Regions from separate parts of the Luteimonas sp. 3794 genome, predicted to be linked through region 1. Evidence: predicted binding sites of a transcription regulator. Region 1 holds the regulator's gene; the other holds the start of a gene.
What was found. Region 1 encodes FliA, which starts transcription of late flagellar genes. Its sites were predicted from a motif close to TAAAGTTTNNCNNNCNNNGGCCGATAA; they were not measured.

Region 1 (11,506 bases):
AGGTCTTCAGGCGGACCTGCTTGCCCAGGCGGGCGGACAGGTCGCGCACCAGGCGCGGGAAGCGGCGGAACACGGCCTCCACCGGCAACATGCGCACGCCGATCACGGCTTCCTGCAGATCGCGCGTGTTGCGCTCCAGCAGGTCGAGGCCTTCGAACAGGCGCTCGGCGAGGGCTGGATCCAGGTTGGCGCTCACCTGCTTGAGCATGGCCTGGGTAATGACCAGTTCGCCGACGAGGTTGATCAGCCCGTCGATCTTGTCGGTGCTGACGCGGATCGAGCTTTCCGCCGCGTCGTGGCCACCACTCTTGGCTTCCGTGGCCGCGGCGACGGGGCCGGCGGCCGGCTCGAGCGCCGGTGGCAGGCTGATGTCGGCGCTATCTTCGGGCGCGTCGGGCAGGATCGCCTGCACGTCGAGTTCGCAATCGTCCTCGACCCAGGAGAACGCCTCGTCCACCGCGCTGCGCGGCACCGCGCCGATCAGGCCCAGATCCCAGGCCAGATACGCCTCCAGCGGGTCCATCTGCTCGAAGCCGGGCAGGCGTTCGACGCGGCAGGCGACTTCGAGATTGCCCAGGCGATCGAGCTCGCGAATGATGCGCAGCGGGTCGTTGCCACTCATGAACAGCGAAGGCGCCGGGGTGAAACCGATGCGCCAGCCGGCCGGTTCGGCCACCGGCACTTCGGCCTTCACCGCGGCGAGCACCGGGGCTTCGGTGCCGGCGAGCACGGCGTTGAGCCGGGCCTGCACGGCCTGCGAGGCCTGCGGATCGGCAGGGTGGCCGGTTTCGGCTTCACCGAGCAGGGCGCGCAGCACGTCGACCGAAGCCAGCATCGCATCAATCGCGTTGCCCGTGATCTGGCGCTTGCCGGCGCGCAGTTCGTCGAGCAGCGTCTCCAGCACGTGGGTCAGTGCGGCCACGGCGTCGAAGCCGAACGTGGCCGAGCCGCCCTTGATCGAGTGGGCGGCACGGAAGATCGAGTTGATCAGGTCCGGGTCGCGGTTGCCCTGCTCGAGGTCCAGCAGGCCGGCCTCCATGGCTTCGAGCCCCTCCCGGCTTTCCTCGAAGAAGGTGGCGTGAAAGCGCTGCATGTCCATGCTCATGGGAACTCGGCCTGCGGTCGGTGTAGGGGAGGTGCGCCGGGCCTTAGCCCAGGACCTTCTGGACGGTGGCGATGAGCTGCTCGGGATTGAACGGCTTGACCAGCCAGCCGGTCGCGCCCGCGGCCTTGCCTTCGGCCTTCTTGTCGAGGCCCGATTCGGTGGTCAGCATCAGCATCGGGGTGAACTTGTAGTCGGGAATACCGCGCAGGGCGCGGATCAGCGAGATCCCGTCCATGTTCGGCATGTTGACGTCGGTGACCACCGCATTGAAGCGCTTGCCCTGGGCACGCCCGAGGGCGACCTGGCCATCCTCGGCCTCGTCGACTGTGAAACCGGCCGAGGTCAGGGCGAAGGCCACCATCTGGCGCATCGAGGCCGAATCGTCCACTACCAGAATGTGTGCGCTCATGCGGCGTTCTCCACTGTGCTTGCGTGTGTTGCGTTGGAAGGATCCGGGCTGTCGTCGCCGAGCCCGAGTGCCGGCCCGAGGCCGAGCAGGCGGGCCGCATCGAGCATCGGCTCGCTGCTGCCCCGAAGCTGGGTGGCATGCCCGGTGCCGGCGCGGCTTGCGAAGAAGGCGCACAGCACCTGCATGCCGGCGGTATGTACCCGCCGCACGTCGGCCGCGTCGAGAACGACGGCGTCCGCCCGGTCCAGGTACGGCGCGAGCCGCTCCTTCAGGCCGGTGCTGGCCTCGATACCGAGGTCATCGCCCAGGTGCACGGTGTCCATGACATCTCCGACAAATTCAAAGGGGGTGGTCACGAATAGCGGCGTGCCGGCGACGATCTTTAGCCGCGCCGGCTGCCGCGATCGATCAGTTGGGCGGAAACAGCGGAATCGCCATGAGCTTGGCCGAATCCAGCAGCAGGGTGACCATGCCGCCCAGGCGGGCGATGCCGCGGATGCGGTGGTCGCCGACGGGTGCAAGTCGCGAGGTATGCGTGCCTTCGATCTGTGCATCGCCGATCAGCACCACGTCCTCCACCGCCGACACGCGCAGCCCGAGCACATCGCCGCCGTCGTCGAGCACGATGATGCGCGTGAGCGCCGTCTCCTCGACCGGCGCCGCGCCCAGCTGCAGGCCCATGTCCACAACCGGGACCACTTGCCCACGCAGGTTCATCACCCCGACCACGCATGGCGCGGCGCCCCGCAGCTGCAGCAGCGAAGCCGGCAACACCACTTCGCGGATCTTCAGCAGTTCGATCGCATAGGCCTGCGTGCCGCAGCGCAGACGCAACCAACGCGCCATGCGGTCGACGCTCCGGCGCTGCTGCGGCAGGGTGGTGTCGAGCACGTCGCCGGCTGCACGTGGCAGGGGCGCGATCGCGACCTTCGCGCTGGGAGGTGCGGCGCGCGGTGGGGGCGGCGATGCAGGTGGCTGTGGTGGCGCAGGCGGACGTGCCGGCGGGGCGGGTGCCACCGCGGCTGCAGCAGGCGCGGGCGCGGGCGCCTGCGGTGCAGGCAGGGGCGCGCGGCGCGCGGGCGCCTGCACCGCGGCTGCGGGCTCGGCGACCGCTACAACCGCCGGCGCCGGTGGCACCGGCGCGACCGGTGCCGACAGCAGCATGCCCAGATAGTCGTCGACGATGCCGGCGGCGCTCATGCGGCCTCCTCGACGGCCTGCTCTTCGGCGAGCAGCCAATCCAGGGCGCGCGTATAGGCCGACATCGCGCGGCCCGGCATGTCGCCGCTGAACACCTGACAGGCGAGCACGTCGGCATTGCTGAGTTGTGTGTCGACCGGCACCGCCTCGGTCCAGATGCGGCCGCGGTATTCGTCCTGCAGCTGCGCCAGCGTGTCGCGGCCGATGCGTGTGCGGCGGTCGTACATCGTCGGAATGATCGAGGCCGGCAGCGGCCGCTGACGGGATTTTTCGACCATCTCGCCGGTGCGCACCATGCCTGCCAGCCCGTAGAGCGCGAGTGGTTCGCACTGCGTGGGCACGATCAGGCGATCAGCCGCGGCCAAGGCATTGACCATCAGCAGGCCCAGCGTCGGCGGGCAGTCGAGCAGAATCGCGTCATGGCCGCCGGCGTGGCGGGTGATCGCCTGCGACAGCGCCAGGCCCAGGCCGGGCTGCGTCGCACTGCGCCGTTCCAGCGTCGCCAGAGCGGTTTGCGCGCAGACGAAGTCCAGGCCCTCGGTCGGCGAATGTCGCAACAGCGACTCCAGCGCCGGCGGCGGCGCGCCGAACAGGTCGACGACGCCCGGCGGCGGTGGTTCGCTCGGAACGCCGAAGGCGCGCGTCAGCGATGCGTGCGGGTCGAGATCGACCAGCAGCACACGCAGCCCGCGCGCCACCATGGCGCGTCCGAGGGCGAGCGAGGTCGTGGTCTTGCCCACGCCTCCCTTCTGGTTGGCAATCGCCCAGACACGCATCAGCTGTCTCCTTGCGGTGGGGGGGAGGAAAGGGGGGAGGGTGCGGCGGGAGAGGCGGCAACGGCGGGCTGCGGCACCGGCGCGGCCGGGTAGGCAGGTGCTGGCGGCGCGGCGGCGGGCTCGGGCACCGGGGATGTGCGGGGCGCGGCTGCGGTGTTCTGCGTGGCGAGCACCATCAGCACCACCCGACGGTTCGCATTGCGACCAGCGTCGGAGGTGTTGTCGGCCTTGGGTCGGTACTCGCCGTAGCCGACCATCACCAGCCGCTCCGGCGCGAACCGCTCGCTGACGAACAGATGCACGACGCTGGCCGCACGCGCGGCCGACAGCTCCCAGTTCGACGGGAACTGGGCGGTCGCGATCGGCCGGTCGTCGGTATAGCCCTCGATGCGGATCGGATTGGGCAGATCGCGCAGCACCACAGCCAGTCGCCCCAGCAGCTCGCGCGCCCGGAATTCCAGCGTCGCCGAGCCGCTCGCGAACAGCAGGTCGCTGTTGATCTCGACCTCCAGCCACAGGTCGGACCGACGCACGGTGATCAGGCGCGCCTTGACCATCTCCGACAGCGTGTCTTCGAGCTGCAGGGCCAGGCCCGAAAGCTGCTCGCGCGCCGCCGCGATCGATGCGGCATCCGCGCCGCCGTCGCCGATCCGGTCCGCGCGCAGTTTCGATTCCAGGATCGGCCGCAGCGGCGAGTCGAGCATCGGGCGCGAGGTCGGGCCTTCACGGGCGCCACGCGGCACCGGCGTGGGCTTGCCGATCGAGGCTTCCGCCTTCTGGTTGTCGCCGATCTGGATCGGGTCGAGCGTGCTCGGCGGCGCATTGAACGCGCTGGCCAGCGACGCGGCGACGGCGCGGTACTTGCCTTCGTTGACGGAGGAGATCGCGTACATCACCACGAAGAACGCGAGCAGCAGCGTGACCAGATCGCCATAGGGGATGGCCCAGGCTTCGTGGTTGATGTGGTCCTCGTGGGCCTTCTTGCGTGCCATGTCTGCGGATCAGTGCAGGAAGCCGGCGAGCCGAGCCTCGATGTTGCGGGGGTTTTCGCCCTGCGCGATCGCGATCAGCCCTTCGATGGCCAGCTCGCGCTCTCCGGTGCGGCGGCCGATCACACTCTTGAGCTTGGCGGCCATCGGCAGGAAGAACATGTTGGCCGAGGCGATGCCGTAGATCGTGGCGGTGAACGCGGCGGCGATGCCGTGGCCGAGCTTGCTCGGATCGGCGAGGTTCTTCATCACCGCGATCAGGCCCAGCACCGCGCCGACGATGCCCAGCGTGGGCGCGTAGATGCCCATGCCTTCGAACACCTTGGCCGCGGCGAGGTCATGGTGTTCCTCGCCCTGCAGTTCGATCTCCAGCATGTGACGGATGGCCTCGGGCTCGACGCCGTCGACCAGCATCTGCAGGCCCTTCTTGAGGAACGGATCGGTCTGCGCCGCGACGTGGCTTTCCAGCCCCAGCAGTCCCTGCTTGCGCGAGACATTGCTCCATTCGATGAGTTGCGCGATCAGCGCCGCGCGATCGGACACCGGCGGCTTGACCACCCAGCCGGCGATCTTGAACGCGTGTTTCAGCGTGCTGCCCGGTGTGTGCAGCATTATCGCCGCGACCGTGCCGACCATGACGATCAGGAAGGCGGCGGGCGACCAGAGCGCGCTCAGCCCCGCACCCTTGAGCACGCTGCCGCCCAGGATGGCGATCAGGGCAAGCACGAGTCCGGCGACGCTGAAAAGGTCCATGAGCTAGGTATCGGCGGAAACGGGAAGGACTTAAATGGGGCGCGGACCTGCCGCGGCCCGCGATCAGCGCAGGCGGAGCGCGTCGACGTCGAGGATCAGCGCGAGACGCCCATCGCCGATCAGCGTCGCACCGGCATAGCCGGGCAGGCCGCGCAGGGCCTTGGGCAGCGGCTTGATCACCACCTCTTCGCGGCCACGCACTTCGTCCACGACCAGGCCGAAGCGGCTGTCGCCGCGCTGCAGGACGACGATCGTCAGCAGGGTCGTGTCCGGCGCCGGGGTGCCCAGCCAGTGACGCAGGTCGAGCAGCGACAACGTGTGCGAGCGGCGGTCGAGTGCCGCGCGGCCGTCGAACCAGTTCACCGTGCGCGACGGCGCGTGCAGCACTTCCTGCACACGTGCCAGCGGCAGCGCATACGCATCGCCCGAGGCATGCACGAGCAGGGTCGGCAGGATGGCGAGCGTGAGCGGCACGCGCAGCGAGAAGCGGCTGCCGCGACCGAGTTCCGAGGTCACCTGGATCTGGCCGCCGAGCTCGCGGATGCGCGACTGCACCACGTCCATGCCGACGCCGCGCCCGGAGATGTCGCTGACCTCGTCGCGGGTGGAAAACCCGGCCATGAAGATCAGGTTGAGGCATTCCTCGGCGCTCAGGCGGGCCGCCGACTCGGCGTCGATCAGGCCCTTGTCGCGCGCCTTCGAACGCAGGCGTTCGGGATCGATGCCGGCGCCGTCGTCCTGGATCTCGATGCCGACGTAGTCGCCCTGCTGCTGCGCGCTCAGACGCACGCGACCGGCGCGCGGCTTGCCGGTGGCTTCGCGCAATTCGGGCATCTCGATGCCGTGGTCGATGGCATTGCGCACCAGATGGATCAGCGGATCGGCCAGCGCCTCGACCAGGTTGCGGTCGAGCTCGGTCTCCGCGCCCACCAGGTCCAGGTCCACTTCCTTGTCGAGGGCGCGGGCCACGTCGCGGGCGAGCTTGGGGAAGCGCGAGAACACCTTGCCCACCGGCTGCATACGCGTGCGCATGACCGCGCTCTGCAGGCGCGCGGTGGCGTTGTCGAGCGTGGTCACCGCGCGGTCGAGATCCTCGTCGCGCAGGCGCGTGCGCAGGGTCTTGAGCCGGTTGCGTGCGAGTACGAGTTCGCCGACCAGATCCACGATGACATCGAGCCGCTTGGTGTCGACGCGGACGGTCTGTTCGCGCTCACTCGTCGGCGCCGCTGCATCCGTCTTGGCGGCTGGCGGCGGCGGGCGACGCGGTGGCGGGGCGATGGCGGCCGGGGCCGCGGGTGCAGCTGCAGCCGGCGCCGCGACCGTGCCCGGCGCGGCGCCGCCATGCAGCTGGTCGAGCAGGGCCTCGAATTCGTCGTCGCCGATCATGTCGTCGGCAGGCGGGACGGCGGCGGTCGGCGCCACGCCAACAGACGCGCCCGGCACGCCGGCACCGTGAAGCTGGTCGAGCAGGGCTTCGAACTCGTCGTCGCCGATCATCCCCGGGTCGGGGGCGGGACCGGTCTGCAGACCCGGTGCGCGTTCGCCGTGCAACTGGTCGAGCAACGACTCGAACTCGTCGTCGGTGATCATGCCGTCGCCGCCGGCTGCGGGCGCGGCCTGGGGCGGCGCGGCAGCGCGCACCGGCGCGGCCGCGGGAACGTCGAACGGCGCGAAGCCGGCGATCAACGCATCCGGCGCGCTCGGAACGGTGTCCTGGTATTCGATCGCATCGACCATCGCCTGCAGCCAGTCCAGCGACTGCTGCGCGGCGTCGAAGTGACGCGGCAGCAGCGCCGCCTGGCCGGCGCGCACCATGCCGAGGGTTTCCTCGGCGGCGTGGCACAACTGCACCAGTGGTACCGCGCCAAGAAAGCCGGCACCGCCCTTGAGCGTATGGAAGGCGCGGAACACCGCATTGAGGCGCTCGCGATCATCGGGCGTCTGTTCCAGGCCAACGAGTTGCCCGCCGAGGTCGTCCAGCAGTTCGCGTGCTTCAAGCACGAAGTCGGCGACGATGTCGGGCGACTGCATGGCTCAGAGCCCCAGGTTCGACAGCAGGTCGTCGGCGTCGCTCTGGCCGACGGTGTGGCGGTCCAGCCCCGACACCGCCGGCCCGTTGCCGCGCGCGTTGTCTTCCTTCGGCGGCAGGCCGAGCGCGCCGAAGCCTTCGTGCACGCCGCGCACGATGCCTGCGACGCGGCGGATGATCTGCCCGCCCAGGTCCTGGTGACTCTGCGCCAGCGCCATCTCGCGCAGGTTCTCGCGCAGCGATTCCACGGTACCGGTCTGGGTGTCGTCGAGCGGACCTTCCTTGAGCCGGGCCACGAGCGCGCGGCTGTCGTCGATCAGGTCGAGCGTGCGATGGGTGGCCTGTTCGGTCATCTCGACCACGTGGTCCAGGCGCGCACACGCGTCGTCGAGTCCGTTGCCCTCGGCCGGCGTGGGCGGCAGCGTGTCGAGGGCCTGCGAAAGATCGCGGGCCAGGCGTCCCAGACCGCTGACGAGGCTGCGCGCGCGCGCGGCGGCCAGCGCATCGATCTGCCGGCGCCAGCCGTCCTCGTCGCCGCGCTCGAGCGCTTCGAGGGCGTCATGGAGCAGCGTGGCGAGCTGGCTGCGTTCGGTGGCGGTGGCGGTCATGCCGCGGTCCCCAGGCGTTCGAAGATCTTGCCGAGCTTTTCTTCGAGGGTCTGCGCGGTGAACGGCTTGATGATGTAGCCGTTCACGCCGTTCTGCGCGGCTTCGATGATCTGCTCGCGCTTGGCTTCCGCGGTGACCATCAGCACCGGCAGGGCGCGGAACTTGGGGTCGGCGCGGATTTCGCGCAGCAGTTCGATGCCGGTCATGCCCGGCATGTTCCAGTCGGTGACGACCAGTTCCACTGCGTCCTGACGCAGCACGGCGAGTGCGCTGTTGCCGTCTTCCGCCTCGACCGTGTTGTTGAAGCCCAGATCGGACAGCAGGTTCTTGACGATCCGGCGCATCGTCGAGAAATCGTCGACGACCAGGATGCGGATGTTCTTGTTCAAAACGGACTCCAGAGTGAGCGTGACATCAGTCGTCGGCACCGTAACCGGTATCGGCGAGTTCGAAGGCGGTGAGACGGCCGCGCAGGCGCACCACGGCCTGGCCGTGGATCTGGCAGACGCGTGACTCGCTGACGCCGAGCACGGCGCCGATTTCCTTCAGATTGAGTTCCTGTTCGTAGTACAGCGACAGCACCAGCTGCTCGCGCTCGGGCAGGTGGCCGATCGCGGACATCAGCTCGCGGCCGAATTCGCCACGCACCAGGTTTTCCTGCGGCGTGGGGCCGCCGCCGCGGTTGACCGGTTCCACCTCACCGTGGTCTTCGATGTGCGAATCAAGGCTCAGCACCTGACCGCGAGCGGCGTCCTCGAGCAGGCGCTGGTAATCCTCCAGCGGCATCTCCAGCTTCGCGGCGACCTCGTGGGCGCTCGCGGCGCGGCCGGTGCTCTGCTCGATCGAACGGATCGCCGAGGCCGCGTCGCGGGCGCGCCGGTGCACCGAGCGCGGCACCCAGTCGCCGCGGCGGATCTCGTCGATCATCGAGCCGCGGATGCGGATCGAGGCATAGGTTTCGAACGAGGCCCCCTGGTCGGCGTCGTAGCTGCGCGAGGCCTCGAGCAGCCCGATCATGCCGGCCTGGATCAGGTCGTCGATCTCGACGCTGGCCGGCAGCCGCGCAGCAAGGTGATGGGCGATCCGGCGCACCAGTTCGGCGTGCTGCACGAGCGGATCGACATCGGGGGCGACGGCGCGTTGCACCGACTGGTACTGCTGACGTGCGGCGAGGCTCATGCGACTGCTCCCTGGCGCAACATGCGCTCGACGAAGAATTCCACGTGGCCGCGCGGCGCGGTCGGTGCCTGCCAGCGCGAGACGCGCTGGGCGATCTCGATCAGCGCACGTGCCGACGGACTGCCCGGATACGCGGTGACCACGGCCTGCTGGCGCTGTACGGCCATGCGCAGCCAGTCGCACTGCGGCACCGCGCCCAGATAGTTCAAGGACACATCACCGATGAAGCGCTCGCACACGCGCGAGAGTTTCTCGTGCAGGTTGCGGCCTTCCTGCGGGCTGCGGACCATGTTGGCCACCACCTGCACCCGGTTCACCCCACGCTCGCGCGCCAGCACCTTGATCAGGGCGTAGGCGTCTGTGATCGAGGCCGGTTCGTCGCAGACCACGACAATCGCGTCCTGCGCGGCCTGGCAGAAGGTCAGCACCGAATCGGTGATGCCGGCGGCGGTGTCGACGACCAGCAGGTCGAGGTCACGCTGCAGGTCGTTGAACACGTTCACCAGCCCCGCATGTTCGGCGGGACGCAGCTCGGCCATGTGGCGACGCCCGGAAGCGGCGGGGACCACGAGCACGCCCGCGGGGCCTTCGAGAATGATGTCGTCGAGTTCGCAGCGTCCGGCCACCAGATCGGCCAGCGTGTGCTTGGGCGACAGGCCCAGCAGCACGTCGACGTTGGCCAGGCCCAGGTCGGCATCGAGCAGCAGTGTGCGCTGGCCCATGCCCGACAGCGCGACGGCCAGATTGGCCGATACGTTGGTCTTGCCGACGCCGCCCTTGCCGCCGGTGACGGCGAGGGTGCGGACGGGCTGGAAGGGCGCGGAGGACATCGGGAGCAGCTCAGGCGACGGCATGGGTATGTTCCGGGACAATCGGCTTATCGGCATCGCGGCGCAGATCTTCAAGGCGAAGCACCAGATGGGCGGCATTCGCCCGGTGCAGGTCTTCGGGCACGCGCTGGCCATCGGTGACCCAGGTCAGCGGCAACTGGTGGTCGACGGCGACCGACAGGGCGCTGCCCAGGCGGCCGGTTTCGTCCAGCTTGGTCAGCACCACGCCCTGCGGGCGCACGCTGTCGAAGCGGCGGACCACCTCGTCGAGATCGGCGAAATGGGTATTGGCTGGCAGGACCAGCAAGGTGCGCACGTTGCGGGCGGCGCGCAGCCAGTTCAGCTGGCCGGCCAGCGCACGGTCACGCTGGCTCAGGCCGGCGGTGTCGACCAGCACCAGCTTGTAGTCCTCCAGCTTCTGCAGCAACTGCACCAGGCCGGTTTCGCTGTCGGCCTCATGCACGGCGATGCCGAGCTGGCGGCCGTAGCTGTGCAGCTGTTCGCGTCCACCGATGCGCGAAGTGTCCGTCGTCACCAGGGCGATATCGCGCGCCTGGTGCTGGGACGCATACAGCGCCGCCAACTTGGCGATGGTCGTGGTCTTGCCGGCACCGGTGGGACCGACGAGGGCGATCACGCCCGCTTCGCTCAGCGGGTCGATCGGACAGACCGGCAGGCGCTTGGACAGCAGGGCGAGCATCAGGCCGCGCACGCGGGAATCGGGGGTGTCGGCGGGAATCTGCAGCACGGTGTCGCGGGTGATGCCGGCGTCGAAGCCGTAATCCTCCATCAGTTCCATGGCCTGGGCGCGCGCCGGCGAACCGCGCAGGCGCTCGTCGGTGAGGCGGGCCATCTCACGCTCGATCATCATGCGCATCTGCGCGAGCTCGTCGCGCATCTGCGCCAGTTCCCTGTCACTTGAGGGGACGGGCAGGCTGGGCACGGCCGACAGGACCGCCGGCTCGGGCGCGCTCGGCGACGGAAAACCGTCGTCCTGGGTGAGCGCGGCGGAAACGGGCGCGGGTGCTGCCGCGCGCGCCGGTTCCGGAGCGGAGCGCGGTGCCGCGGCCACAGGCGCTGCGGTGCGCGGCGCGGCCGGCGTGTCGTCGCGGTGGCCGGCGGCCAGCAGTTCGGCGAAGGTGGGGCCATCGAGATCGAAGCGGGCCAGTTCGGCCGGCGGGGCGAACGCAGCCGGTACCGGCGCGGAAGCCTGCGCGGCGGCGACGGCAACGGGCGCCGCCGCCAGCGTTGCGCCAGTGCGAGCGGATGCCTCGGCCCGCTGCGGCGTCGGCGCAGCCGGGGCCGCCGGTGGGGCTGCGAGGTCGCGCAGCCAGCGTTCGGACGGCGCCAGCGCGGCCTCGTCGTCGCGCATGGCGCGGCTGCCGCGCAGCATCGTCGCCAGCGGCGGGGCGGCCGCGGGCGCGTCGCGCTGCGCATCCTCGATGGCCCGCTGCACGTAGCCCTCGTCGTAATTGCTGGCCGCGACGATCTCCACGCCTTCGTCGGTCCGGCGGTTGGACAGGATCACAGCGTCCGGGCCATGCGCCTCGCGCACCATTTGCAGGGCGCTACGCATGTCGGCGGCGACGAAACGGCGGATTTTCATGTCGGGAGCCCGGAATTCGGAG
Region 2 (11,506 bases), on a different contig from region 1:
CAGTCTCCCCATTCCGTGATGAGCGGGGATTGTCACCGACGGCGGCGTTCCCGCCCATCCGCCTGATCGCCGCCCGTCCGGATCAGGCGCGCACTGCGCTTATGCCGGACCCGCTTCCGCACCGCCACGCTGCAGCGGATCAGGCAGATCCTCGTCGGCGTCGACGAAGGACAGCGACACCGAATTGAGGCAATGGCGCTCGAACGTCGGCGCCGGGCCGTCGGGGAAGATGTGGCCCAGATGACTGCCGCAGCGCGCGCAGACTTCTTCCACCCGGATCATCCCGTGGCTGGTATCGCGGATGCGTTCGATATGCGCCTCGTCGTACGGCGCAAAGAAACTCGGCCAGCCGGTCCCCGAGTCGAACTTCGCACTCGACTGGAACAGCGGCAGCCCACACAGGCGGCAGCAGTACGTGCCCTCGCGCTTGTTGTCGAGGAACACGCCGCAGAACGGCGCCTCGGTACCGTGCTGCAGCAGCACCCGGCGCTCGTCGGCGGACAGGTCGGCTTCCAGCGCGGTGCGCTGCTCGGCCGAAGGCGGTGTGAGATCGAAACGGATCATGGGAATTCCGGCAGTGGCGCGGGACCCACAAGATGGCGACGCGAACCGCGCTGCACAACCCGCACGGTCAGGCCGCGGCGGGCCCGCGGGACCGGCGCCAGATGCGGCGTGCAAGCGCATAGACGCCCAGGCGGGCGAACGCCGACAGCATTGCCACGATGCCGCCGATCAGCAGCGGCAGCACCGCACCAAATACGAAGGTCATCCCAAGCACGAAACCCAGCAGGCACTCCGCGCGATACGCCGGCATCAGCAGACCCAAGCCGAACGCGGCCAGCAGCACCGCGGTTGCGGCATCGTCCTGCCCGCTGACGAAGGCGATTGAAAGCGCCACGCCGAGCGCCGCCGCGATGCCGCATCCGGTCCAGGCACCACGCACGGCCCCGCGCCGGTCCGCACGACGCGCGATGCGACGCGTGACACGGCCCGAAACCCACCACGCCATGAGGGGCAGCAGCACCAGCCCCCAGCCATTCCAGACCGCAGGCAGATCGGGCCGCGCCAGCCGGTGGTGGCTGACGATGCCGCCGTGCAGATGCTCCCAGACAAGATGCGCCGCCTCCGCCAGCAGCACCGCGACGGTCAGTGTGATGCGTCAGCCGACTGAGGCGCGCGCGCCGGCGCATGGCATCGGCCAGGGTGACTTCCGGCCGCGACGCCCGACTGGCCTGGCTCAGGCTGCGGGCGCGGCATCCGGCGCGAGGATCGCACCCACGCGCAAAGCCAGCGCATCGACGGTGAACGGCTTGCCGATCAGCTGCACGCCAGGCGCGAGCACGCCGTCCTGGACCAGCGTGTTGCGGCTGTTGCCCGAGGCGAACAGGACCTTGAGATCCGGGCGTCGCTGCAGCGCTGCATCCGCCAGTTGCCGGCCGTTGACCTCGGGCATCACCACGTCGGTGAACAGCAGCACGATGTCCGGGTGCGCATCGAGCAGCTGCAGCGCGTTGGCCGCGCCGTCGGCCGCGAGCACGCGATAGCCCAGTTCGGTCAGCGCATCGGTCGAGAACTGTCGCACCGCCGGCTCGTCGTCGACCACGAGCACCAGCTCCTGCCGACCATGCGGCGCCGCGACGCCCTGGTCCGCCGGCGGCTTTGCTTCGACACCGCCGACCAGTCGCGGCAGATACAGCTTCACCACCGTGCCCCGCGCCACTTCCGACAACATGCGCACGTGGCCCGCCGATTGCCGGACAAACCCGTACACCTGCGACAACCCGAGCCCGGTGCCCTTGCCGACCTTCTTGGTCGTATAGAACGGATCGAAAGCCTTGGTCATCACCTCGGGCGACATGCCGCTGCCGTCGTCGGACACGCTGATCAACACGTACTCGCCGCGCGGCACGCCGTGCAGCGCGACCGCGTCGTCGGCGTCCAGCGTGCAATTGGAGGTGGCGATGGTGAGTCGGCCACCGCCCGGCATCGCGTCGCGCGCATTGACCGCCAGATTGAGGATCACGTTCTCCATCTGGTTGGCATCGACGTGGGTGCACCACACCTCGTCCTGCAACTCGGTGACCAGGCGCACGCTGCTGCCCAGCGAGTGCACCAGCAGATCGCGCATGCCGACGATCAGCCGGTTGGCATCCACGGCAACCGGCTGCAGGGGCTGCTGACGGGAGAACGCGAGCAGCCGCTGGGTGAGCTGCGCGGCGCGGTTCGCGCCGTCGATCGCCATGTCGATGTAGCGCTTCGTGCGCGGATCGGGGTGGTCCTTCAGGCGCGAGGCCAGCAGGTCCAGCGGGCCGATCACCGCCGCGAGCATGTTGTTGAAATCGTGCGCGATGCCCCCGGTCAACTGGCCCACCGCTTCCATTTTCTGGCTCTGGCGCAGCGCCTCTTCCACCCGCGTGCGCTCGGCGACCTCCTCCAGCACGCGGCTTTCCAACTGCTCGTTCAATTCCTGCAACCGCGCGTCGGCGCGCTTGCGCGCGGTCACGTCGATCGCCACGCCGAGCACGCGCACGCAGCGGTCGCCCTCGAACAGCCCCCGTCCCTTCGCCGCGACCCAGCGTTCGATGCCGTCTTCCTTGCCGATGGTCCGGTATTCCACGTCGTAGAGTGCGCGCCGGGCGGGATCAGACGCCGCCTCGAACGCGGCGGCGGTGGCCTCGCGATCCTGCGGGTGCAGGCCGTCGTAGAAATCGCGCATCGTCACCGCGGCCTGGGGCGAAATGCCGAACATCCCCTTGGTGCGCGGCGACCAGATCAACGCGTCGTGCACCAGATCGACATCCCAGAAACCCAGGTCACCGGCGTCGGTCGCCAGCCGCAGCCGTTCCTCGCTCTGCGCCAAAGCCGCCTCGGCAGCCCTGCGCGCCGACAGGTCGAGGATCGCGCCGATCATCCGCACCGGTTCGCCCGCGCTGCCGCGCAGGACAGTGCCGCGATCCAGGACGGTCGCGTAGCTGCCATCGGCACGGCAGAACCGGTACTCGTCCGACCACACCGAGCCGGTGCCCCGGATGACCGCGTGGATGCCGTGCTCGACGCGCTCGCGGTCGTCGGGGTGGATACGGTCGAGCCACCACTGGGCGTCGGTTTCCACCTCGCGATACCCGAACAGCGTGGCCAGTGCCTCGTTCCAGACCACCTGGCCGTCGGCGATGCGCCAGTCCCAGATCGCATCGTTGGTCGCGCGGGCGGCGAGCCGGTAGCGCTCCTCGACTTCCAGATGGCGCGCCTCGGCGGCCTTGCGATCGGTGATGTCGAGCGAGGTGCCGACCAGTCCGATGACATTGCCGTCGGCATCACGCAGCGGCGCCTTGGTCGACAGCCACCACGCACGCCGGCCACCGGGGAAACTGACCGCCTCCTCGACCTGCTCCGACTGGCCGCTGGACATGATGCGCTCGTCGGTCGCCATCACCGCGGCGGCCTGGGCGGGGTCGCCCAAAAACTCGGCATCCGTGCGCCCGACGTAATCCTCCAGCGGCCGCCCGATCAACTCGGTCGTACCGCGATTGCCGATCAGCATCCGGCCCTGCCGGTCCTTGGCGTAGACCACGCCCGGCGCGGCATCGATGAACGAGCGCAACAGCGTCTGTGCCTGGTCACGCTCGGCTTCGATCCGTCGGCGTTGCTCAATGTCGATCAGCACACCGGGAAATCCGACCGCAATGCCGTCCGCGTCCAGATCGACCCGGCCGATCGCTTCGATCCAGCGGTACTGTCGGTCCTTGCCCAGCGTCCGGTAAGCATGCGCATAACGGCCGCCGCGCCCGATGGCATCGGCGATCGCCGCCGACACACCAGGCCGGTCGTCGGGATGCACGTATTCGAGGATTTGCTCCAGCGGCAGATTGTCGCGCGAGACCGACGGATCCAGACCGAAGGCATCGGCCAGCGCGTCGTCGATCGTCACCCGGTTCCGCGGAATGTCCCAGAACCAGGTGCCGACAATAGCGCCGGCGGCCAGGGCCATCTCGACGCGTTCGGCATCACGCACGCGATCGAGGTCGTCGGGTGTCGAAGCATCCAAGAGGGGCTCGGGTGAAATCGGAGAGAGCCGCATTCTCCCAAATTGCCGCGACAGTGGCGTCTACAACCCGCAGAATCTGCCGCGCGGACGAGCTGCCGGCATCCACGCGCGTGGCTTCCATCGACCGCCTCTGGCGGCGCCTTCGAGGTGAAACGGCGTAACGGCTTCGGACGTGCGTGCGCAAAGCACGCGCACCCGGCGACGCGAACACGCAGGGCATGTCGCCGCGCCCGGCATACGCGCAACGGCGCCGGCGCCTGGACACCGGGTCGACACCCCGTGCATGGTGTCGCCCCTCTGCAATCGCCCAAGGACCGTGACCATGCGCCTGATGCCCCTGCTGGCAATGACCGCCGCCCTCGCCGCCTGCGCACCGGATGCCGCGCCGCCCACGCCCGCCGCCGATGCCGGTGATGCGCACGCCCACGCATCCCACGCCACGACGACGGCCGAAGAAGGCACCGCCACCGCCTCCACGCTGGCCTACCAGCGCATCAACGAGACCATGCATGCCGGCATGGGCGCCGGTTTCACCGGCGACGCCGATGTCGACTTCATGCGCGGCATGATTCCGCACCACCAGGGCGCCATCGACATGGCCCACGTCGCGCTCGAGCACGGCACCGACCCGGAGGTGCGCGTCCTCGCGCAACAGGTCATCGACGCGCAGGAAGACGAGATCGCGCAGATGCGGCGCTGGCTGCAGGCGCGCGGCGTCGCCGTCGAGGCGCCCGCAGCAGATGCCGGCGCGCACGACCATCACTGAAGGCACGTGCGTGCGCTGCGTTCTTGAACGACAGGCCTGCAGCTCGTGAATCCAGAAACGCCCATCACGACAGACGGCACGTCATGACCCACGACATCTGCTCAATGCTGCGCGATCGCCTCGGCCTCGCGCCGCCTGTGCCCGTCGCATTCGAACGCGGCGAGGTGACCGGGTTCGATGGCTACACCCGACAGCGCATCGAGTACGGCGGGCTCGAGGGCGACACGATTCCCGCCTTCCTGTTCACGCCGACGGCGCAGCCCGCCCGAGGCGGCGTGGTGGTTTTCCACCAGCACAACGGGGAGGTCCACTTCGGCAAGAGCGAAATCGCCGGCGAGGTCGGCAGCCCGTTCCAGGCCTTCGGCCCAGCGCTCGCGCGTCGCGGACTTGCCGTGCTCGCACCGGACGCCCTCACGTTCGAAGATCGCCGCGGCCAGGTCCACGGCGTGGAACCGCATGACTACGACTGGCTGCAGCACTACAGCGCCATGAGCTACCGCCTGCTCGACGGCGACACGTTGATGCGCAAAGGCCTCGACGACGCCCAGCGTGCAGTGAGCGTGTTGATGGAAGCGGCCGAACTGGACGAACGCCGCGCCGGCATCGCGGGCCATTCGTATGGCGGCTACACCGCGCTCTACCACGCCGCCGTCGACCCGCGCTGCCGCTTCGCCTGCATCAGCGGCGCGGTCTGCAGTTTCGAAACGCGCCGCCGCGAGGAGACCGGCATCACCCTGTTCGAAGCGGTGCCCGGCCTCGCGCAGCTGATCGACACACACGACGTACTGTCGGCCATCGGCCCGCGCCCGACGTTGGTCGTGTCGGGGAGCGAGGACAAGTACTCGCGGGATGCGGATCAGGTCGTGGCCAAGGTCCCCGGGGACTTCATCACCCAGTTGCGCGTCGAGCGTGGACATGCGCTCGACCATGAACGATTCGATGCGATCGTCGAGTGGATTGTTGGGCGCGCAGCCGAGTAGCGTCGCCGATCCTTGTACGCCCGGATGCAGAGAACGCTCGACTGCCGTGCTCGCAATTCAAGAAGATCACGCGCGGCGGGTGACCGTGGCACCGTGATTTCCGCGCTTCTGTCCTGACCGAGCCGACAGCACCGTTCCCCTGCAGGCGAGACCCGAGGCGATACGCCCGGGTTCCGCCTGTTGCGTGTCGGCCCGTCGGACATCCGCACGCCGCCCCTGCGGCGGAGCATGACACCGCGGGTTCCGCTCGGAAACACACGGCGTCGAGTGGATGCGCCGTGCTCGACGCTCGTCACAGGCTGTGACCGGCCAGAATCCATCCACACGACGAAGCGCACGAGGCATGCCCGCGATGCGCGCCGGTGGCCCACGCCTGTGTCCGCTCCGCAGGCGGGTGCGTCGTGTCCGCGGGTGCCGCAGACGGCGCCTCAAGTTCACGACGGCGCTGCCGATAGCGGCTTGAAGCGGCAAAGCCGCCATCGCCGCCGTGCAGGCCGCGGTCCATTGCTGCTCGCCCCACCCCACTGGAGCGTCATGAACGAACGTGTTGCCACCGCGGCGGCCGAGGCCAGCGTCGACGACCATATCCGCTCCGTGGCCGGCATTTCCGATGCGCTGCTGCGCCAGTTGCGCCAGTCCCTGCAGCGCATCGACGACATCAACCGGGTGACGCGGATCATCTCCATGAACGCCCGGATCGAGGCCGTGCGCATCGGCGCCGCCGGGCGCAGCTTCGGGGTGATCGCGCAGGAAATGGACAGCCTGTCGCGCAACGTCAGCGACACCGCCCAGGAGATCGACCGCATGGCTGGCCAGACCAGCCTGGACCTGCAGGCTCGGCTGCAGCAGTTGCAGAACGACGTGCGGCACACGCGACTGACCGAACTCGCGCTCGGCAACATCGACCTGATCGACCGCAACCTCTACGAACGCAGCTGCGACGTGCGCTGGTGGGCGACCGATCCGTCACTGGTCGATGCGGCAGTGCGCCCGGACGCCGACACGCTCGCCCACGCAAGCCGTCGCCTCGCGCAGATCCTGGACTCGTACACGGTGTACTTCGATCTGGTCCTGGCCGGGCTGGACGGCCGCATCATCGCCAACGGGCGGGCCCATCAATACGCCTCGGTCGGCACGAACGCCGCTGAGTCCGACTGGTTCAAGAGCGCGATCCGCACCCGGACGGGCGAGGACTACGGTTTCCAGTCGGTGCACGCCAGCGCGCTCGCAGGCGGCGAACGCGCCCTCGTCTACTCCTGCACGGTGCGTCGTGGCGGCCGTGTCGACGGCGCCCCGCTGGGAGTCCTCGGCATCGTGTTCCGCTGGGATGCCCTGGCCCAGACCATCGTCGAGCGCACGCCACTGTCGGACGCCGAGTGGCAGCGCAGCCGGGTCAGCATCGTTGACGGCAGCGGCCACATTCTCGCCGACTCGGGCATACATGCGGACCGCTGCACCCTCGAGTTCGACGGCCGCGACAGGCTGTTCGCGCTGCCGCGCGGCGCCCTCGAAACATCGCATCTCGGCCGCCCGCATTGCATCGCGCAGGCCGCCTCACCGGGCTACGAGACCTATCGGACCGGTTGGCACAGCGTGATCATGCAGGCGCTCGGCTGACCCCTTCGGCGCGTGGGTCGTCTTCAGCCCGTCCAGTCGCTCACCCGCAGCGACGCCGTGGGCGACGAGTTGCGCGGCAGCCACACTTGGCGCCATTGCCGCGCTGGACGGCGCAACAACGCAGGCCTGCGCCGGGTGCATTGCAAAGCACATGACGAGACACGGGATTGCGAGAACCGCAAAGCCCGCCTGTTTTCCACTTCGGCCGTGCACGATCGACATCAAGGTCTTCATACCTGACTCGGCGACACCGCGCGTGGCGGGGATTCAACTGCACCCATTCAACTAGACCTGGCACCGTGACTCGCTGACCACCCGTTCAATATTCACAGCCATGTCGGGCCATCGAGGCTGCGATCTGCTCGGAACTTTGGGGCGCGCGTGACGCTTCCTGGCGCAGCTCTATGCAGATCAGGCTCTGTGTCACCCGCTGGAGGGTCGCACCGAACGAGCGATCGTGGAACTGGATGCGCATCCTCTGAGGCGGCGCTTCGCGGGCATAGCGTGTCCCCACCTCGTTTGACCGAAACTCTATTGGAGCGGTCGGCAAGGACAGATCGATTTGCCTGTGTCCATCAAGCTCGGGGACATGAGGTGCTGCATCAAGCGCTTCGCCTTGCGGGCGCTGCGGCATCCGCGTCTCCCGACGCACGACTTCAGCCGTGACCCTGGGCTCCGGTACTGGCAGGACCAGCTCGTCGGCATCAGGCGGTTGCTGGCGGTCGATCCAGACAACGCGCATCGGCACGCTCCTTCCGTCTGGCCTTTGTTCCTGTGAGGACTGGATGGACATCAGCCACGACATCACCCAACACACAAGCCCGGCCGCCGCAGCGCCAGCAACGATGCGGTCCAGACGCTCGCCGGCAGGGATGGTGATGGACAGCGCGATCATCCTCGTCAGTCACTCGCGAAACGGCGAGCAGATGATCCGCCCGGCGTCAAGATCTTGTACGTCTGCAGATGCCTCGACACAGGCATCGCTCTGAACGCGGCAACAGCGACGCGCCAATGACAATGACCGTGTCGCACCGAACGCGCTAGGTCCTCTAGCCATGATGCGATCGTCGAATGGCGTGTCGACAGGGCGGCCGAAGACCACGCAATGCAACTGAGCCTGCAACCGTTATCCCTGAGGAACACCGGAACCCGGCACCTGCCCGACTGGGCGTTGCGCTAGAGCGCGGCGCGTGATGCCAGCATCCGCAGCCCGGCGTAACCGAACAGGACCGCCAACGCGCCTTCGAACCAGCGGCGCGTGCGCTGGTAGACACGTCTCGCAGCAGCGGTGGAAAAAACGAGTGCATAGCTGCAGAACACCACCACGCCGATGGGGATGCAACCCGCGACGATGCGCAGCGCCTGGTTACCCTCGGCCCCCGGAGGCAGCGCGAGCGCCACGATCGACAGCCAGACGAAGATCGCCTTGGGATTGGTGAGATGCAGCGCCGCGCCGCGCAGGAAGAGACCGCGGGCAGTAGAGCGCTTCGACGCAACCTGCAGGGTCGGCCGACTGGACCGGCACGCCGACCGCGCAGACTTGAAGGCCAGCCACAGCAGATAGAGCCCGCCCAGCACCTTCATCACCACGAGCGACCTGGAGTATCCAGCCAGCAACGCGCCGAGCCCGAACGCTGCGAGAACGCCCCACAGCGCGGAGCCACACACCACCCCCAACGCCACGACGAGGGCGGCACGTCGTCCCTGGTGCATGGCGGTCGCCATCACCGCCAGATTGCTGGGGCCAGGACTGGCAGTGCCAAGCGCGTAGGCGCCGTACGCCAGGATGACGTTGGTCGTGAGAAAGGCAGGTTCGATCACCGGACGCTCCGCATCGTGCTGCAACACCGGAACCAGGCCGCACCGCGCAACAGCTTCGGCCTGGATGACCGTTGAACCCTATCCCAGATCGGGCGTCCGCCGGACATCGGACACCTCGAGGGATCAGCGCGCGCCGCCTCCATGCGGCCCATCCCTCCATCCGTGGATTACATCTCCACGACTGCGGCGGCGATCTCGCTGCACTGTCCAGCACAGCCCGGTTGGCGTCAGCTGATACAGCAGCCCACTACAGCCACGTCGTCTCGCCCAGCACCACTTTCCTGTAGTAACTGACGTTGGCGCGCACCGCGTACAGAGCAGCGAAACCGTAACCCATCGCACGCGCGAGCTCGCCGAGCCCCATCACTTCGAACAAAACGATCAGCGTCACCGCGCAGATCAGGTACACGACGGACTGCCGCCACAAGCCTTTGATCAGGAAATAGATCGGGCCGAAGAGGAAGCCGAGAATATTAAAGTTCACGCGCAGCCGCTCGCCGGGCCGTAGATTCCGGAACCCCGGCAACTTCGGCCCGCCAGCCTTTTCAATCAGTCGGAACTTGCGTTTCCACGATTCCGAAACATCGAGACCAGCGATCGGATCTGGCTTGGCGCTGGCCGTCAACACCGGATCAGGCCGTGCAGCTGGAGGCGCGTACGGTCCCGCAGAGTTGTAAGGGTCGGTCACGTTGATTCCTTTCAGAGTGTTTGGTTGGACAGCCGCGACGCCAGGCAGGCGCAGTGAATCAGCAACAAGCTGGTAGAAGAAACCGTCGAATTCGGAACACGCAGCACCACCTTCCATCTTCGACCGGGCTGGAGCACTTACATCAGCCAAGTGCACCGGAGGCCGTGCGTCCCCTCAGCCGGAGAGACCCTCAACGCCAGAACGCCCACCAGGGCTTCGTCTGCGGAACGACTGGCGCGGAAGGCAGTGGCGGGGGCGCGAATGGCACGGGCCATGTCGGGCTCGTATTCGCGGTGCCAACGAGTTCGAACGCGTCGTAGGCGCGCATGTCTTCGGACCAGAGTCCGGTGATGTTACGCAGCGCCTTGTCCATCCGCAGTGCGCCCTCGGCAGCGACCTGTTCCAGCTGCTGCAGCGCCTCGCGCAGTTGGGACTCGAGTTCGCCTTCCTCCCCCATGCAGTCCAGCTCTTCGGTCCGGACCAGCACATTCTCGTAGGGCTCATCCGCCATGCGCGTGCACCAGGCCTCGTAGAGCGAGAACTGCGGCCCACCCAGCGAGGCCCGCATCAGAGGCGCACGAGCGTGCAGCCGCGCGACACCGGACGCCCGGTCGCAGATCAGATACGCATAGCTGCGCGCCTCTTCCTCGCCGTCGATCCCGTCATCGTCGAACGTGGCGAACCGGATGTCGTCTGCGGAAAAAAGCATCAGCCAGAAGAGCGGAATGCACGCGCCGGCTTCGTACTCGACACCGGACTGCGCGAAGAACGTATCCCACTCGTCCGACTCCGGTAGGGCCTGAAAACTGGTGCAGTGGAGATAGACGCGACTGGACATGTCAGTGGCCTGATTGGGTCCGCCACCCCATTGGCGCCGGATTGAGCATTGCTGGCGTTGCGATTCGATGCAGCATCCGCTGGACAACAAACAATCTGCCGGAGCAGGAAAACCTGGATCAGCGGGCTCACCTGCCGCACCAGCCTTTCAAGCTACAACATTAGGCCATGCGGCCAATCGCCCTCCAAAGCCAAACCTCCGATCTCCGCGTCCGCTCACAAGAATCAAACCCGGTAAGTGAACGTGGCACCGTTAGCTCCCCTTTCGCGACATCAGCCGAACCGGGCATTGATGTGTGGAAACGGATTAAGTACCTCCGCCCCCTTCGGCTGGCTGCTTGAATTAATTGCTAGGCGTGCAGCTTGGCTTCCGAGCAACCTGCGCCCGCCGAACTTCCATCTGCTTGGTGATCCGGCGATCTAAGCGCTGCAGCTCTTCTCGCATGGTCAGCTCGGCCTCCTCAAATATCATTTCCCTGAAACTTATCTCTTGGATGAAATGCTTTCCCATGCCACTCTCAATCTTTCGCCTGTACATGTTCAGTCGCTGCAGTGCTTTGTAGTCATACTGGTAATCCCCGGCCAGCTTCAATTTTTTGCCCGAGATATCAGCGAACAGATCGTGCACCCGATGCCCGATGTCATTTCTAATATTGATAATGTCTCGCAAGTCATCACTTTCAGCCGTAGTCAGGATGCTCAGCTCGACGAACTGGAGTGGCCCGGCTAATTCGGACACCTGATAACGGGGA

Region 2: J2X52_RS14105 (methyl-accepting chemotaxis protein) is a predicted target of FliA. The motif match lies at 6,220-6,246, and genes of this name have one in related genera.

What each region holds. Positions count from the first base shown of each region.
Region 1 is NZ_JAVDVJ010000002.1:217,099-228,604, forward strand. It holds gene J2X52_RS04585 (chemotaxis protein CheA) at 1-1,105, opposite strand, end outside; gene J2X52_RS04590 (response regulator) at 1,149-1,514, opposite strand; gene J2X52_RS04595 (STAS domain-containing protein) at 1,511-1,837, opposite strand; gene J2X52_RS04600 (chemotaxis protein CheW) at 1,923-2,714, opposite strand; gene J2X52_RS04605 (ParA family protein) at 2,711-3,490, opposite strand; gene motD (flagellar motor protein MotD) at 3,490-4,482, opposite strand; gene J2X52_RS04615 (flagellar motor protein) at 4,492-5,232, opposite strand; gene J2X52_RS04620 (chemotaxis protein CheA) at 5,296-7,263, opposite strand; gene J2X52_RS04625 (protein phosphatase CheZ) at 7,267-7,869, opposite strand; gene cheY (chemotaxis response regulator CheY) at 7,866-8,258, opposite strand; gene J2X52_RS04635 (RNA polymerase sigma factor FliA) at 8,284-9,048, opposite strand; gene J2X52_RS04640 (P-loop NTPase) at 9,045-9,902, opposite strand; gene flhF (flagellar biosynthesis protein FlhF) at 9,889-11,484, opposite strand.
Region 2 is NZ_JAVDVJ010000012.1:56-11,561, reverse strand. It holds gene msrB (peptide-methionine (R)-S-oxide reductase MsrB) at 100-564, opposite strand; gene J2X52_RS14125 (hypothetical protein) at 632-1,138, opposite strand; gene J2X52_RS14120 (PAS domain-containing protein) at 1,238-4,045, opposite strand; gene J2X52_RS14115 (DUF305 domain-containing protein) at 4,368-4,811, shown strand; gene J2X52_RS14110 (prolyl oligopeptidase family serine peptidase) at 4,895-5,791, shown strand; gene J2X52_RS14105 (methyl-accepting chemotaxis protein) at 6,326-7,408, shown strand; gene J2X52_RS14100 (hypothetical protein) at 7,728-8,303, opposite strand; gene J2X52_RS14095 (LysE family transporter) at 8,585-9,229, opposite strand; gene J2X52_RS14090 (DUF2628 domain-containing protein) at 9,477-9,917, opposite strand; gene J2X52_RS14085 (hypothetical protein) at 10,108-10,755, opposite strand; gene J2X52_RS14080 (hypothetical protein) at 11,098-11,493, opposite strand.